One region of the Paenibacillus anseongensis genome, then DNA from elsewhere that is predicted to be linked to it. Evidence: riboswitches for the same ligand, from Rfam matches in the RefSeq annotation. Region 1 holds a riboswitch; each other region holds the start of a gene.

What was found. A riboswitch is a leader RNA that binds a small molecule or an ion and turns the genes downstream of it on or off. The one in region 1 is predicted to bind ZMP and ZTP.
Region 2: another riboswitch for ZMP and ZTP. It lies ahead of GON05_RS34425 (bifunctional 5,10-methylenetetrahydrofolate dehydrogenase/5,10-methenyltetrahydrofolate cyclohydrolase); the one in region 1 lies ahead of GON05_RS18670 (GNAT family N-acetyltransferase).
Region 3: another riboswitch for ZMP and ZTP. It lies ahead of rpiB (ribose 5-phosphate isomerase B); the one in region 1 lies ahead of GON05_RS18670 (GNAT family N-acetyltransferase).

The regions. Positions count from the first base shown of each region.
Region 1 is NZ_WSEM01000016.1:516,490-522,350, forward strand. Features, by position in the region: gene GON05_RS18665 (Gfo/Idh/MocA family protein) at 1-640, opposite strand, end outside; gene GON05_RS18670 (GNAT family N-acetyltransferase) at 714-1,790, opposite strand; ZMP/ZTP riboswitch at 1,840-1,919, opposite strand; gene GON05_RS18675 (CBO0543 family protein) at 1,992-2,477, opposite strand; gene GON05_RS18680 (alpha/beta hydrolase) at 2,579-3,535, opposite strand; partial or broken gene GON05_RS18685 (DUF2441 domain-containing protein) at 3,624-4,023, opposite strand; gene GON05_RS18690 (carboxylesterase family protein) at 4,004-4,681, opposite strand; gene GON05_RS18695 (SDR family oxidoreductase) at 4,818-5,717, opposite strand; gene GON05_RS18700 (MFS transporter) at 5,795-5,861, opposite strand, start outside.
Region 2 is NZ_WSEM01000037.1:21,862-27,722, forward strand. Features, by position in the region: gene GON05_RS34410 (sensor domain-containing diguanylate cyclase) at 1-284, opposite strand, end outside; gene GON05_RS34415 (TolB family protein) at 404-1,642, opposite strand; gene GON05_RS34420 (CBO0543 family protein) at 1,776-2,231, opposite strand; gene GON05_RS34425 (bifunctional 5,10-methylenetetrahydrofolate dehydrogenase/5,10-methenyltetrahydrofolate cyclohydrolase) at 2,326-3,177, opposite strand; ZMP/ZTP riboswitch at 3,234-3,312, opposite strand; gene GON05_RS34430 (GNAT family N-acetyltransferase) at 3,429-3,845, shown strand; gene GON05_RS34435 (GNAT family N-acetyltransferase) at 3,898-4,353, opposite strand.
Region 3 is NZ_WSEM01000007.1:159,102-164,962, forward strand. Features, by position in the region: gene GON05_RS07770 (MFS transporter) at 1-83, shown strand, start outside; gene GON05_RS07775 (serine hydroxymethyltransferase) at 143-1,393, opposite strand; gene GON05_RS07780 (TIGR01440 family protein) at 1,436-2,041, opposite strand; gene rpiB (ribose 5-phosphate isomerase B) at 2,053-2,511, opposite strand; ZMP/ZTP riboswitch at 2,614-2,694, opposite strand; gene GON05_RS07790 (low molecular weight protein arginine phosphatase) at 2,752-3,354, opposite strand; gene GON05_RS07795 (manganese efflux pump MntP) at 3,470-4,030, opposite strand; gene GON05_RS07800 (L-threonylcarbamoyladenylate synthase) at 4,095-5,162, opposite strand; gene spoIIR (stage II sporulation protein R) at 5,197-5,861, opposite strand, start outside.

The sequences.
Region 1 (5,861 bases):
TTCCGAAGGAAAGCGTAACGATATCCTGGACAGTATCAGCCATGACTTCACTTTCAGGAGGTCCATTACGCCCAGGGCCTTTCACCAGACTCGACGTAAATCTCTGTCCCCGGATGACGGCATTCTCGAAATCAATGCCAAGCAGCTTTCGTATCAAACTGATACCATGATAACCGTGCGCAGCTGAGACTTGCGCTTGAGAAATGTCGCCAAGTTTGCCGGATCTCACAAAAGCAATACGCGCAGCATGCATCGGCTGATACAAGTATTGTTCAGCTACTTGTACGCGTCCTTTCAGCTTTTTCAGCGATTCGTACAAGTCGATCATGGCCGGAATATCCTTAGCCGGAGGCGTCTCTGTCAATACGGGAATTCCCCGCTCGGCCAGTTCCAGTGTGCAGACGGGCGCTGCCTCCCATGGAACGCATACGACCGCGAACTGAAGTGACCCGCTTGAAGCGAAAGACTCCATATCCCGATAGGTTTTCACACCCCACTCCTTCTCAATCTCCTTCCCGCGTTCCTCGTCACGGACTAGCATTGCACGGACCGCGAAATGCTTGGGCAGCGCTTTGGCAATCCGCAAATAAAAATCGGCTCTCCACCCTCTGCCGACAATACCGAATTCTATTAAAGACATGACCGTTCTCCTCGCTTTCGTTAAATGCCACTAAGATAATAGGAAAGTTACATGTTTTACTAGATTTATTTTACTAAAGGATTTGCCGTTCATACAAGTGCGCGGCCCATCCTTGCGCCTTATAGCGTCCACAAAACGCGAATCCTTCACGGGTATAATACCTATTGAGTGCTGCGTTATCAGCCATACAATCTAGGCGTATCCAAGATTTCCCTTGTTCTTTGATATAGCTTTCCGCCCAATTGAGCAGCCGCGTACCAATGCCCATGCCTGGATAGTCCCGAGAGACCGCCAATCGATGTACATAGCCAGCATTTTCATGATGCTGCTCTCCCCAGATCTCTTCGTCCCTCCATTGAATGGAAAAGCAGCCGACGGGCACTCCATCCATGTGCGCCACAAAAAACTCATCCTGCTGGATCAAATCGAACACATACGCTTGTGAAAACCTCTCCTCGCGCCACTGTATAAAGCCCTGCGTCCGCTCAATCCACCTTGCGGCATGTACCAAAAGCTCTCGCACCGACTCTGTATCTGCCAGTTTTGCTCTGCGAATGTCCAGCTTGCCCTGCCAGCGGTACTCCAACCGTGCTGCCGTTTCCATCGCCAATGCTTCACCGGACAACCTTGCTACAACATGTAACGCCGCATCAAATCCTGCTGTTACACCGCCGGACATGACAATTCTTCCGTTATCAACATAGCGAACATTCTTCACAACCGTCGAACCAGGAGAAAGCATGCCTTGTAAAAGGTCGTACGCCATCCGATTCGTTGTCACGCGAAGCCCCTCCAATAAATCCGCTTTCGCCAGCAGCAAGGCTCCAGTACATATTGAAAGAACAATTTCAGCGTTGTTCGCCGCCTCACGCAACCAATTGATCATTCGTACATTGTTTATTTCTGTGCGAGCTCCCCACCCTCCAGGCACGATGAGAATATCAATGGCAGGGCAAGTTTCAAAACTAAATTGTGGCGTGATCGTGATGCCGCTAACGGTTGTCAACGGGGTTTCCTTTTCGGCTACTGTAAACACCTGGAAATGGCTGTCCAAGTACCCAGCCACCCCAAATACATCATGTGGACCAGTAAAATCCAACGTATCCACCTTATCGTACAGCACAACTCCGACATGCCTTGTCCTCTTCATCGACATCATCTCCTCAGAAATAAAAAGAGCACTTGACCCAATGGATCAAACGCTCTGCCCAGGCGATCGGCTATATGCCATATGCGCTCCCCCGTAGTCCTCTACGTTTCGCCAGTTACGCATACCATAATTTCCCTTTATTATACAAAGGAAAAATGAAGGCGTCTAGATGATGAAGAAGATAATTTTCAGCCTAACCAATCATTGAATTGGAACTTTGAATATGACTAATAATCCAATAGCGAATAGTATGGAAATCGCATACGTAAGTATTGGCCGACTAAAATGTAAACGAAGCATTGGGAACGTGATGATATTGAACACGACGGAATACAGCATGGTCCAGCCATGAAAATGTTTGATCGCTCCTGTAAACATGTAGATGACCTCAATGAGGGAATAAATGACGACCCATAATCCTATCCATAATGCTGCCTTCGCAATTCCTTTGGGGTATAAACCAAGAAATATCAGCGTTGTAGCTGCAAATGCAACCAAACAACATATTTCAGTCCCTATGGTACTATCAATTGGCGGCTTGGGTTGGTGCTGCCATAGCGGGTAATCTTTTGTCAGCAGAACATAAAATACGTCTCCAAGCAAGAAATATAACATTGTTGCATGATATTTTTGCCAATTTCTCCAGTCTCCCCAACGCCATGCCGAAAGGACAGATATAACAGCCATAGCAATGAAAATCATTCGAATACCCCATAACATTGCATCGTTTAGCTTTTATAGTCCCCTGATCCATTTATAGGTATTCAGATTTCCAGAACGTCCGATTATCATGCGGTCCTCTCCCTTTCACGAATCCATGCATTTGCAAGCAGAATAGCCCCTCTAGCTGCAGTTGTGTCCGCTAAGTCGTTGAGCATAACGAAATCATGGATTGTGCCTTGGAAACGTACAGCTGTTACCCGAACCCCGGCTTCTCTCAGTTTATTCGCATAGGCTTCTCCTTCATCCCTTAGTACATCTGCTTCAGCCGTAATCACAAGTGCTTCCGGAAGTCCTTTCAGTTGTTCTATGGAAGCTCTTAATGGTGAGGCGGTAATTTCCGCTCTTTCTCCTGGATCAGTTGTATACTGGTCCCAGAACCATTTCATAGCATCCTGGCGAAGGAAATATCCTGTTGAAAAATCTTCATAAGATTCCGTCTCAAACGATGCATCAGTGACTGGATAAAAGAGTACCTGCTTGCGGATCCGAGGGCCGCCGCGCTCCTTGGCCATTAAAGTAATGGCAGCACTCATGTTACCACCGACACTATCCCCTGCAACTGTAATATGGTCTGATTGCAATCCCTTTTCTTTGCCATGCTCGGCAACCCATTCGAGCGCGGTAAAAACTTCCTCAATCGCAACAGGGTATCTGGCTTCCGGCGACAGGCTATAGTTTGTAAAAACAACCGCGGATTGAGACCCTACCGCTAATTCTCGAATTAATCGGTCGTGCGTATGGACATTTCCGAAGACCCAGCCTGCGCCGTGGGTGTAGAGAATCACAGGTAGAGAATCCGAAATGTTTTGTGGACGAAAAATGGTTAGAGAGATGTCCCCTTTGGGCCCTCCCGGAATGGTTACATTCTCGACGTCAACAGGCGGCTTTGCTATGGGGCCGTCTTGAACTTCGTCAACGGCTTCCCTTCCTTTCTTCGGTCCTAAATCAAAAAGAAATGGTGGATTAACTGTAGCTTCTACGAAATCTTGAGCGGCTTGTTCAAGTACGATTTTCTTCTTCATTTTGGAACCACCTTTCATTTGGTTTCATTTTGTGGTCCCAATTTATTAACCAATTTGAGGGGAAATTAATCTGTTTGTTTGTAAATCCTTAAGCGGTGAACTCATCGATTATTTCAATAACTTCAATTTTTCCATTAATCAAAAGCTCCGGAAGTTCGTTGCTCACATTCCCCTTCCAGTATTCTCTAGCTTGTTCAATTTTTAACTAGCGCTTCTCTAATAGCTCTAATTGTTTGCCCTACATACTTAACAGCTACTTCCGCATTTTCTTTATCAAGTTTCAAGCCATCATTTGTGTAATGATCATTGAGAATTTGAATAAAATCTTCGCCTTTGGCATTTAATTGTTCTTTTTCAAAAAAGAAACGGTACAATGTGTTTTTCTGGTCATGATCAAAATAGATCACTTGCCCAAGAGTCATCTTATTCCTAGTAACAATGTGATAAACATCCAAAACATTCATTCTCCTATCCTCCGAATGGTTCATTTCTTTTATGTTTCAAAAGCCAAGTGTATAATTCTTGATTGTTATACGTTTCTTCCATGACTTTATGGCTGTGACCCAGCTCGGAGTAGTATGTAGCTTTGATGTTTCCACCTATCTTTGTTATCGATCTAACCATATCTTCTGTCCCGGATACTCGAACAACATCATCGTCCACACAATGAAATGCCCAAATGGGTATATCCTTTAGTAAATTAGCCTGTCCCGGCTCAAACCACCCTGAAATTGGCACTACAGCTGAAAAAAGTTCAGGAGCTCTTGAAGCAAAATCCCATGTTCCGTTTCCGCCCATACTAAATCCAGTTAAGTAAACTCTCTCAGCATCTACAGGGTAATTCATGATCATTTCGTCAACCAGAGCCTTCACGCAATGGAATTCTTCTACCCAATTTGAGTCTGTGGGGCACTGCGGCGTAACGATAATAAAAGGAAAATCGCTTTTCCCTTCTGCTATCCAGGTAAGTCCATAGTTATCTAATAAACTAATATCTTCACCACGTTTCTTAACACCATGTAAAAACACGATTAACGGATATTTGGATTCCCGGTTAATTCCATCATCATACGGAAGGTACAATTGATAATTCATATTCACTTTCAATGGAGTCTCTTTGCTAAAAATATGATTGGATAAAGACATTGTGAACCCTCCCTACTTTAAAAATCATTTTACAATTAATTCCTTCATATTCGTCTATTTCCTTCTGCGAATGTTTTTTTGTGAAATAAAAAAGCCGCGATCTACGCGGCAGTTCTCACAATTATCATTTCAATCCTTACGTTTCCGTCATAATGCCGCCATTCACATGAAGAACCTGACCCGTCACAAAGGACGAATCGTCTGAAGCCAAATAAATGTAGGTCGGTGCAAGCTCAAAAGGCTGCCCAGCTCGTTTCATCGGTGTCTCCATACCGAAAGTTTTCACATACTCCGCAGAGTAGCTGGATACGATAAGCGGTGTCCAGATCGGGCCTGGAGCTACGGCATTCACACGGATTCCTTTACTCACTAATTGGAGAGATAACGATCTTGTAAAGGATACGATCGCACCTTTGGTTGAAGAATAATCGACAAGCAGCGGCGCCCCGGCATAAGCCGTAACAGAAGCCGTAGAGATGATCGTACTTCCCGGCTGCAAGCAAGGAAGTGCGGCTTTGGTCATATAAAATAGCGGAAATATATTCGTACGGTACGTGTCTTCCAGCTGTTCATCTGTAATATCCACTATGCTTTCTTGCGGGAATTGAACCCCTTGATTCAATACAAGCGTATCCAGCCGCCCATAATGCTCTAAGGTTTGTTTCACAACCGCTTTGGCTGCCAGTGGCTGTCTTAAATCGCATTCAATCAACAAACATCGACCACCGTAATACTCGACCATTTGTTTAGTTGCATGCGCATCTTCTTTTTCATACAAATACACAATGACTACATCTGATCCTTCTTTTGCAAATCCGATTGCCACCGCACGGCCAATACCACTGTCGCCCCCTGTAATGATCGCAACTTTGCCGGCCAACTTACCGCTTCCTTTGTAATGAGGGTTATCGGAAATTGGGATTGGGTTCATCACATATTCTAATCCGGGCTGTACGTTTTGATGTTGAGGTGGAAAGGTTAACGGCTGCAGACGGCATCGTGTCTCATAACCGAAATAAGGATACATAGGTATCACGGCGAATCCTCCCTGCACTTCTTTGTACGATAGGGTATTCGCCTATTTAATCATTGGTGCCATTTCGAAAATCTAACTTATTTTGCAATTGAAGAGCTTTGTCCAACTGCACGTTTCAAACCTATCCATGCCGCGCCAATCAAG
Region 2 (5,861 bases), on a different contig from region 1:
GAACTCGTCTTACCCGCAACAAGCACACTAAGATGCACAAGGTTGCTAATCGTTAATAGCAGCATAGGAGCATTCCAAAAAAGCACAATTAAACTCTCATATCTGGGGAAAAGCGCTGTTTTGATATATTCACCTAGAAAATAAAAGAGTAATGAAAGCATAAGCAGCGAGGCCACGCGGTTCACCAGGTTTTGTTTATTCCGGGCATACATTGAAATAGCCATATAAAAAAACATATAGGACGGTAATAAAATCGTCAGAAAATCAAGCGATATTTCGTTCATCTGGAAGTCCTTTTCATCGAGATTAACCATATTATTTATCGTTTAATGTTATTCCAAATCTCATAAAAATACAACAACCCGAACGCTAGAAAAGCGAACGGGCAGCATGTAAATTAATGCTATCGGTGAGCGTCATACCAAGCTAAAACAGTGCTCCAGTTACTCCATCCATAATAAGGAACGCCTACATCCAATTGGGAAATCCAGATCTCTGCTTTGCTTCCATCCGGATTCGAGCTCCATACTTCCGCATGGTTTCCGTCAGAACGGATCCAGGTTAGTCTATTACTCTTCCTTAGCATGTACGGACCGAAGTCTCCGTTTTTTTCCGGAGGATGTGTGAGCTGCTTCTGCTCTTTATTTGAAAGGCTCAGCTGATATAAAGCGGGAAGCGGCCATACAGCATCCTCTTTGGATTCCTTGGACCTAGAAACAATGATCATGCGATCGTTTTCCCATGTAAAATCACGATCCGCATATCCTTGAGGCGTATAAGAAGCCGGTTTCAGAGCGGGCAGATCCTTGAGCTTCAAATGCTTATTCTGCACCGCAACTCGGCCTTCCCCTGCAATATAGGCGAGCCTTGCCTTCGTAGGCGACCAGGCAAACCATTGCGGGTAGTGAAGCATGTTATCCAATTGCTGGAACTGTTCGCCATCCGAAGACAACACGCATAACGCATTGCCGTCCGCCGACAAAGATGCCGTTGGATGCGCAGTAAACGAGATCCATTTCTTATCACTGGACCATTTGAATACGCTTGTGCCAACAGCGAAAAAGCCAGGCGACTCCGTAGGAAGCGTATAAAAATGCTTACTCTTATTGGGGTCCATTTTGGCGTCGGCCGGAACCATATACAATTCCACATTCGTCCAACCGGATGGCCGTAGCTGAGCAGGTGAAGATACCAGAAATCCACTACCATCAGGTACCCATGAGTAGTTATCCACACCCAGAGTTACATTCTTAAAGGGGTCCACTTTATCGCGGCCAATCTTTGCAGTATTCAGAACGCCATCTATTTTAAAAGCAAGATCATTCCTATTGGGAGACCACTGGAAATTGTCGCCGCCTGGATAGACGCGATTATGTTTTTTCGCCTCCAAGCTGTACACCCATATCTCATGCTGCTGTTCGCCAAGAGCAAGTGAGTAGGCAATGAACTTCCCGTCTGCCGACCATTTGGGCTCGCTTACCTTTTGATGTAGCGTAACTTGCAGCTCTTTATCGTCTTTTTTGACCCATAGATCGCCGCCGCGTACGAACGCAGCTTGTATAGATTGCCTTGGTTCAGCAAATCCGACATTTGCGCATAAAACTGAAAACACCAGGCTAATGAACAACATTTTAATTTTCATTGGTTGCCCCCTTTTCAAATCGTTCAGAAATATTTTTAGCAGGTTGATCCAAATTATTCCTCAAGGAAGAACAGCAAAAAAACGCCTAACAACTCCCTATGACCACTGGCCAGAAGAGCAAATTAAGCGTTTTTCATTTCCAATAACCGTACCTTACCAAAAGCCTGTAATACAAATAGACTAGGCTATAAGCAAGTATATAGGATACAAAGGTCCAACCTATATTCCAATGATTGCTGTATTCTACTTTCCCAAAAATAAACGCCAAATATTCCAGCGCAGTCGTAGCCAAGCAAAAACAGCCTATTTTCAAAAGCGCATGCTGATTATTTTTTCGAATCCAATAAATCATATAGCCGGCCATAATGGGATAAAGCCCAATATCAAGCGGCAGTGCTGAAAGTGTCTCATCATTCTCAATCAATGGGGTAAAATCCCAAAAATCCAAATGATACCCTGTATCATTGATTAAGCTAGATATCGTGACCGTTATTGGAAAGATTAGAAACACAATAATTCGGGACTTCCTGTACAGATAAATGCCAAACACCCAGGGGATGAGAAAGCCTGCAATAATGTTAAATAACATGATGTTCACCTCTTTACTCTAGATCCCCTAGTATGACCAGTTGTCGGTGAAAATATGATGTTTACAAAACGTTGCAGGCACAGGTGCTCTACACTTATCGCTTGTTTGCTATGTTTTCAGCCGCATCGACCGTATGTTTGAGCAAGGTTGCAATGGTCACTGGACCAACCCCGGCAGGAACGGGTGTAATGGCCGAAGCCACCTCCCAACAAGCGTCATAATCAACATCGCCTATGTTTCCAGGATTGTAACCTGCATCTAAGACAATTGCGCCTGGTTTTAGCCAATCGCCTTGAACAAATCGAGGTTTACCCACAGCAGCTACAACAATATCTCCCAGACGAACGATATCGGCCAAATTCGCTGTTTTCGAGTGGCAGGTCGTAACGGTTGCGTTCTTATTTAGCAGCATCATAGAGACAGGCTTGCCGAGAATTGGACTTCTTCCAATGACAACAGCATGTTTGCCTTCGACCGGAATTTCATAATAGTCTAAAATAGCCATAATCGCCGCCGGCGTACAGGATGGGAACTCGGCAAATCCAAAAGCATTTTGAGCAAATCCCAACGTCGTGACGCCATCGACATCTTTATCGATATGAATCGCCTCAAAAGCTGCCCTTTCATCAATATGCTTCGGGACCGGGTGCTGCAACAAGATCCCATGCACGCTGTTGTCATCATTAAGCTTGTTAATTGCTGCAATTAACTCCTCTGTAGTCGTGTGTTCAGGAAGAACAACACGAATAGATTGAATCCCCAGTCGCTTGCACGCGTTTCCTTTCATCCGTACGTAAGTCGCTGAAGCAGGATCGTCGCCGACCAACACGGTCGCTAGACAAGGAACGATGCCTTGATCGGACAAGTTTTTGATTCTGTTGCTCAGTGATGCCTTCATGGCGTCTGCGACCCGGTTACCATCCAAGATTAATGTTTCTGCTGACATTTCAATCATCCCTTTTGAGTAAATTTGAAACGCAAAAAGGTAAGGGGATCTCCCCTTACCTCTGCCCAGGCGTACGGCTGATTATCTATGTGCTCCCTCATGGTTCCCCATGTTCCGCCAGTCACACACAGTTACTTGTATGAAAATATAATAACAACTATAGCGATAGTTTTCAATGCTCTCTTCCAATTTGCCTGCAAGAATAGGATAATCAAATGGAGTTAAACCTTGTGTCAAAGGAGAATTAATTGATGTCCATTATTCGGGAAATGACCATTGAGGATTATGATCAGGCCTTTATACTCTGGAGTCAAATTGAGGGTCTTGTCTTAAGTGAGGCGGATTCAAAACCTAATATCGCAAGCTATCTGCAGCGAAATCAAGGATTTTGTTTCGTATGCGAAGCGGACAATCAGGTGGTTGGAACTATTTTGGCTGGGCACGATGGCAGAAGAGGATTTATCTATCATCTAGCTGTGAATCCAGAATATCGCAAACAAAGGATCGGTCATCGTCTTGTAGAAGCGAGTCTTGCGCAGTTAAGAGAAATAGGCATTGAGAAATGTCACATTTTTGTACTCGAAAATAATGATTTGGGCCATTCTTTCTGGACGGCTGCAGGTTGGGAAAAAAGAAGCGGATTTTTGGTTTATTCGAAAACCCCTTGAAGCGGCGAAAAAAAAAGGCTGTCCAGACCTGTTGGTCCAGCAGCCTTTTTTTCTATAATTTCAAAGTCATAAATGAACTAAGCGGGTCTTCTGTGTAATCCGCAAACGGCTGGCAATACTCGAACCCGGATTTTTCATACAGTTTTCTTGCCGGCTCGAAGGCTTCAAAGGAGCCAGTTTCCAGACTTAAACGCTGATAACCACGTCGCTTGGCTTCCCCGATGATGTGCTCAAGAAGCTGTTTCGCAACCCCTTTTCTAAGATGTGCAGAAGAAGTTCGCATGGATTTTATCTCACCGTGTCCGGGTTCAAGTTCTTTCATTGCGCCGCAGCCTGCTAATTGCCCTTGGTCCCAGGCACTCCAGAACGTAACTTCCGGTTTTTTGAGCCCATCAATATTCAGGGCATGCATGCTTTCCGGTGGTGAAAGCTCTGACATTCCTTTCAGATGCTCCAGAATTAATCCCCTTACCTCAGGACCCGTTAAATCATCAACCTTAATATCCAACACAGCCATCGTGAATCTCTCCTTCTCATTACTCTCTATTTCTAAGTTATATTTTACATGAATTCGCCTAAGGTCAAAACCTTTTTTGTAAAGGAAATTTTAAGTGAAAACCTAACGGATTAAACACCGAAAACCTAACCGACTAAACATCGAAACCTAACCGACTAAACATCGAAACCTAACCGACTAAACACCGGCAAGCTTGATGTTAAGACTCTTCGCACCGTCCCATCACACTACTCACCAGATCAGCCAACTCCGCCTCACCTGTCAAAGACAAATTATACTGGAGCGGCTGGCGGGGCCTCCCCGGGACCAGGGCCTGAAGCCGAGGTTGAGGCTCGGCCTTATGGAACTACAGGGCGCTATTTCTGCGAAATGAGCCCTTTTACGCATGGGAGGGGAACTACGGGCCCTTATTTCAACGGATTAGGCTGAATGTCAGCCAAAAACATTGAAATAAAGCCCTGTAGTTCCCCACAACTTTGAAATGGACCGATAGGGCAGAAATAGTGCCCTCAGGTTCCGCTATGAGATGCAAAGAGCGAGTATGGTGGGCAGCCTCTGCACTTAGGAACTGGAGCGGCTGCCGGCCGTCATTGCCAACCGTTGGGTAAGGCGGAGCTATCGGGGCCGGTCCCGGGACCAGGGCTCGAGGCCGAGGTTGAGACTCGGTCTAGGGGAACTAAGGGGCGCTATTTCTGCGAAATGAGCCATTTTACGCACGAAGGGGAACTACGGTCCCTTATTTCAACGGATTAGGCTGAAAGTCAGCCAAAAACGTTGAAATAAAGCCCTATAGTTCCCCACAACTTTGAAATGGACCGATAGGGCAGAAATAGCGCCCTCAGGTTCCGCTATGAGATATATGCTGTGCAACGACAATCCACTAAGCCGCCCCAAACTACGGTAGATGAAAAACTACCGTTAATCTTCCCTGCTCAGTAGCAGGGAACGAAATAACGGTAGAAGTTCCAGCTAAATCATCGGTAGGAGATGACAATTGGCTATACTTGGCATAATTAACGCCAATAAATCCAGCTACTTAGGAAAAAGTGGAACAATCGCAGCAAATAGCAGGAGGAATCGGCGTTAAAGCTTAGCAATCGCCTGTACCTCACCGACAAGCGCCGCAAAAGAAGCAATCGCTCTCGTTAAATCCGCGCGATCGGCTGTCATGCAATTAAAGCCAACTCCCCGTTGTATTTTTTACAACATACAGATTTTTTTTCGCTGCAATCTCATCTTCATTGCACAAAATACAATCATTTGAACCCGAAATGACAAAAAAGTGCCCATTTCATGCGAAATGGTTGTATAAACTACAACATAGACGAGTAAAAAGCCAGATAGACCCCCATTTGGTTGTACAAACTGCAATATAGTGCAGTGTGGCACCAAGGAGTAATTCCCCACAACTTTGAAATGGACCGATAAGGCAGAAATAGCGCCCTCAGATTCCGCTATGTGATGCAAACAGTCAGTAAGATGGGCAGCCTCTTCACTTT
Region 3 (5,861 bases), on a different contig from region 1:
GCGTCGCGGGCATTGGCTTGATGGCGACCATTCTGCCGAGCCTGAAGGAAGCAGAGCAGAAGGTACATCATGCGGCAGTATAAAAAAAGGGCTGTACCAAGAGGTCTTAGACGACCTTCTGGTACAGCCCTTTCTATTTTGATTAGTAAGTTAAACCTGCGTACAACGGATATTGCGCCGTCAAATCTTTCACCATGCCGCGAGCTTTCTCAAGAACAGCCTCATCTTTCGGGCTTTTCAATGTAATTGCAATCACTTTCGCGATTGTTTGCATCGCTTCTACGCCCATGCCGCGGGATGTTACAGCCGGTGTGCCCAAACGGATACCGCTTGTGATGAACGGGCTTGTTGGGTCGAAAGGAATCGCGTTTTTGTTCGCTGTGATACCAATCTCGTCAAGTACGTGCTCAGCATCTTTACCTGTGATGTTCAGGTTGCGCAGATCAACCAGCATCAAGTGGTTATCCGTACCGCCGGAAACAAGGTTAATGCCTTCAGCTGTCAATGCAGTCGCCAATGCTTGCGCGTTGTCGATGACGTTTTGACCGTAAGTTTTGAATTCCGGTTGCAGAGCTTCACCGAAGGAAACGGCTTTTGCAGCAATCGTATGCATCAAAGGACCGCCTTGGGAACCAGGGAATACAGCTTTATCAATCGCAGCTGCCCAAGCTTTGCGCGTAAGAATCATACCGCCGCGAGGACCGCGAAGCGTTTTGTGCGTTGTAGTTGTAACGAAATGTGCATGCGGCACTGGGTTCGGGTGCAAGCCAGCAGCAACTAGACCGGCAATATGCGCCATGTCAACGAAGAACAATGCGCCTACATCGTTAGCGATGGATGCTAGTGCTTCGAAATCAATCGTGCGCGGGTAAGCACTTGCGCCAGCAACTAACATGCGAGGCTTATGTTTGAAAGCCGCTTTACGAACATCGTCGTAGTCGATGCGGAAATCTTTTTCACTTACACCGTAAGCCACGAAGTTGTAAAGAATACCGGAAGCATTAACAGGGCTGCCATGTGTTAAGTGACCGCCGTGTGCCAGGTTCATACCCAGAACAGTGTCGCCAGGGTTAAGAGCTGCCAAGTATACAGCCATATTCGCTTGTGCACCAGAGTGCGGTTGAACGTTCGCATGTTCAGCTCCGAAAAGCTCTTTCGCGCGGTCGCGAGCGATATCTTCTACGATATCTACGTATTCGCAGCCGCCGTAGTATCTTTTGCCTGGGTAACCTTCTGCGTATTTGTTAGTCAGTACTGTACCCATCGCTTCAAGCACAGCTTGGCTAACGATGTTTTCAGAAGCGATAAGCTCAATTTTGTCGCGTTGACGACCAAGTTCTAGGTTCATAGCTTCTACGATTTTTGGATCTTGTTTACTTAGAAAGTTTGTCATATGGAATTCCTCCTAAAAGATAATTTATATCTATAAGTTAACCTAGCAATCCGCATCTGGCGCGGCTTGCTGATAGAGCTGCTCGGCAGCCTCAGGTGTGTAGACAGCTCTTGTTCCGCCAATCAATTTAGGCCGTGTAAAAGCCATGGTCACATAGGCATGACCCATATTCCGCACGGGCGGCCGTGCTGGCACAGCAACCCGCCGCAAATGCATCCCGATCAGCGTACTGCCAATATCGATCCCGGCATGCGCTTGGATCGTCTCGACAACTATGGGCTTTGTGAAGTGGCGGTAGGCGTAGGAGGCCATAGAACCGCCGGCTTTTGGCACGGGAATCACCGACACAGGCTCAAGCTGAGGGGAAATCGCGAAGAGATCTTCCTCGATGACAAGCGCGCGGTTCAAATGTTCGCAGCACTGAAAAGCCAAGTGCAAACCGAACTCGCGGCTAATGCGCTGCGCCGTTTCAAAAATCGGCCGCGCTGCATCCAACGTCCCCGACGTCCCAATCCGATGACCGAGAATCTCACTCGTGCTTGTACCAATGACCAGAATGTGACCTGGCCGTAGATTGCCCACCTTTACCAACTCGCGAAGATTTGCTTCCAAATCTTCTGCAATCGTGTGAAGTATGGAATTTGTCATGGTGGCCACCCTTATGGATGAATCGCGAAGCGATCTTCGATGCTTTGCACCTTGTTAATGCGGTTCTGGTGACGGACACCTTGGGAAAACTCTGTTTCCAGCCAAATTTTCACGATTTCCTCGGCAACACCCGGTCCGATGACACGCTCGCCTAAAGCAAGTACATTCGTATCATTGTGCTCCCGTGTGGCTTTAGCAGAAAATAGATCATGAACCAGCGCGCAACGGATGCCTGGAACCTTATTCGCAGCGATCGACATCCCGATGCCTGTTCCACAGATCAGAATTCCTTTGTCTGCTTCCCCGGAAACCACATCTTCACAAACCTTCAGCGCATAATCCGGATAATCAACGGAATCTGCACAGCTGCATCCATAATCTATGACCTGATGGCCCAAGGATTCAATAAAAGGAATAATAACATCTTTCAAACGATAGCCTGCATGATCCGCACCTAACGCAATTTTCATGGATAGAACGCTCCTTTGCTTGTTCGAATTCGACCCTTCTATTATATCCCAAAGTCCACCAGAAAACGAAAAAAAGAGCGGACACGCTGAAATAGCGCGTTGCTCTTTTGCCCAGGCGACCGGCCGTATAGCTCAATGCTCCATTGTGGTTACTCCCACTCGTCGCCAGTTACATTGAGTCTTGCTTGATAAATCCATCTTATCGCATTATGCACGAGGTGTAAAGATGTCTTTCGCAAATCATTTCCCAGACTGCGAATCCTCTTTCCGCTCGCGCAGCTTTTTAACCAATTTATCTAAACTCCCGCTGATTTCATTCGCTGTTTGCCGGTAAACCTCTATAGGGCCTCCGAACGGGTCAGAAATATCGTAATCCGGAATGGCATCTTCCAACAGATAAATCCGATTTCGTTCTTCAACGGTTACTGTTTGTGAAAGAGCCTGCTTAAGCTGAAGCTCCGTGACCAACTTCTCTCTCTCCTCAATCGCTTGAAGGATACGCTGATCGTCCTCTACATATTCTTTGAGTGTAAAAATCTTATCAATGGCGCCCGGATACCGCTGAATAACTGAACGTTTATGCCCCATCGTCATTGTCAAAATGAGATCAGCCCACTTCACCTCAGACTCCTGAATCGCTAGTGAACGAATGGGCTCTTTGAACCCTGCCTCCTGCAGCAGTGTCGCACTATTTCGGGAGATCGAAGCGCCCGTCATCGCGGATACGCCAGCTGAACGAACTTCTGCCGCAAGTCCTTCTTGGTGCACCCTGATACGCAGCAAACCTTCGGCTAATGGACTGCGGCACGTATTTCCTGTACAGACAAATAGAATTCGCAACATGAGACCCTCCTCAGAGTTTTGCATAGCAAAACTTTCTTCGTAAGCGTAGGCTGAGTTTTGTGGTAACAAAACTTTCTTCGTAAACATAGGCAGAGCCTGCTCCGCCTCTATTGTATCATAGCAAAAACTTGATCCCAAACGCGAGCAGAATTAGCCCGCCAAACGCTTCGCCATATTCGCCAACCCAGCCGTTCACCCGTCTGCCAACCAATAAACCAGCTACAGAGAGTAGCGCTCCGAACAAACCAAATACAAGCACGGTTAACAGGATATCCGTCGCAAACATGCCTAAGGATACACCTACTGAGAACGAATCTATACTTACACTAAGCGCAAAAATCGTAAGCCCCCATAAAGATCTATGATCAAAAGAGGTTGCTTCCTCTCCACGGATCGAACTATACACCATATGGGAGCCCAAAAGAATGAGCAAACATCCGCCGGCGGCAGTAGCCACATTGCCAAGCAGAAGCGAGACATATTGTCCCATAAATATGCCCATTAACGGCATTATGATATGAAAAATACCGATCACCATGCTTATTTTAAAAATATCCAATAAGCGAATCCCCTTCATGCCGATACCGATCCCTAAGGAAAAAGCATCCAAACCCAAAGCTATCGCCATGATGAAGATAGTGATGAGCTGCCCAAATTCAACACCAGTTACGAGCATAAGTGCTGTCCCCCTTGTCCGCTTTCTTAACCAAGATATGCGGACAAACTGGGAATCATGCTAGCTAAACACGTACAAGCCGGTGACCGGCTGCCTTGCGCAGGCGGTTCATAATGGCCTGACCAATCCCCGTTTCCGGGCAGCCTTCTGCAGCAATATATTCAATCCCTTGCTGATCAAATCGCCTTAATGCAGCGTAAAGCTCCTGAGCAATCTTCTCTGGTTCTGCTAACGAGCCGCAGGCAATGACCAAATCAGCTTCAAACAGAAAAACCCTTTCCTCAAAAGTAAGAATTCCCGTTGATTCCCCTCGTTCTTTAGCGGCTTGAATGTCACGCTGAATCCAAGCGGCCACTGCTTCAGCATTGTCTCCGTATACAATATGCATGTATCCCTTCGGCGCATAATGTGTGTACTTCATCCCCGGAGCACGAGGCGTTTCTGAAACCTGCACATCTTCCCGCTCAGGCTCATGAATTCGAATAGCCGGCAGGGCGGACTGCAGCTGCTCTGCCGTAACGCCGCCTGGACGCAAAATATACAGCTCACCATCAACAAGCTGAATCACCGTCGACTCAACACCGACCCCCGTGCCGCCGCCATCCACAATACCACCGATTCGACCGTCCAGATCTTCTTCAACATGTGACGCCAGCGTTGGACTCGGTCGGCCAGAACTGTTGGCGCTTGGGGCTGCGATAGGAAGTGCTGCTTTCCGGAGCAGCTCCAGAGCAACAGGATGATCAGGTATACGAATGCCTACCGTCTTAAGACCGGCAGTCACCAACGGCGAAATGCCGCCTGTTTTCACAGGCAGCACGATGGTAAGAGGCCCAGGCCAGAAAGCTTCCATAAGCCTACGATGATCAGGCGTGACACTATCAGGTTCAATGAGAGCTGAGAGCTGCCCCGCATCCGCTATGTGGACGATCAATGGATTATCCGACGGCCGTCCTTTTGCTGAGAAAATACGCTCTACCGCAGAGGTATTCGTAGCATCAGCACCAAGCCCGTATACCGTTTCTGTAGGGAAAGCTACGGTATCCCCGTCCCGCAAAAGCGCTGCGGCATCTGATAATTCTTCCCCCCTGCTACCTACCGTATCCGGGTCTACTTTCCAGTACTTTGTCACGATCTATCATCCTTACTTCCAAAATGAATTCAAGTTAACTAAACCATGATACGATTTTTTTAGTCATTTCCCAGATGAAAAACTTCACTTTAGGCTGCGAGTCTTCAGTCGCATCAGCAAGGACAGGCTGCGCTTGCGCTTCCATACTTGCTTTCTGCTTAACCGTTGGCTGGGCTGCTTTACTGTCTTTTGCTGCAGGTGCAGGTGTAGACGAAGTTTTCAATTTGTCTTGGCCTTCTGTTTTCGCTACAACAGCGGCGGTTGCCACCGCTTCTCCTGAAACAGAATCTACAAAGCAAAGCGGTGGAAACAACACGCACCACCAATTCTGACCTTCCCCGCTGCCAATCGTTACACGAAGCGCCTCATAGTCACCCGCAGGGTAAACTTCATTTCCATACATTTTTGTAGGAAAAGGGACTTTGCCAAGTTCAACCGTATGAGTATAACTGTAGCCACGAGCTTCAATCATTTGTCCAACAAGTTCATCGAACTCCGGCAAATGAGCCAATACTACCGCTCTTGCTTCATCCAAGGAATGCGGGCCAACAACCCAACCCTGCATACGCTCAATAATCGCATCGCGAATTTCGCGTTTCAGTGCTTGATCCTGCGCCGAATCCGAGTTTGCTAGAATACGCAGGCGAATAGATTCTTCCGGTATAGTAGGCGAAATTACCGCCGCATTCGTACGATTGG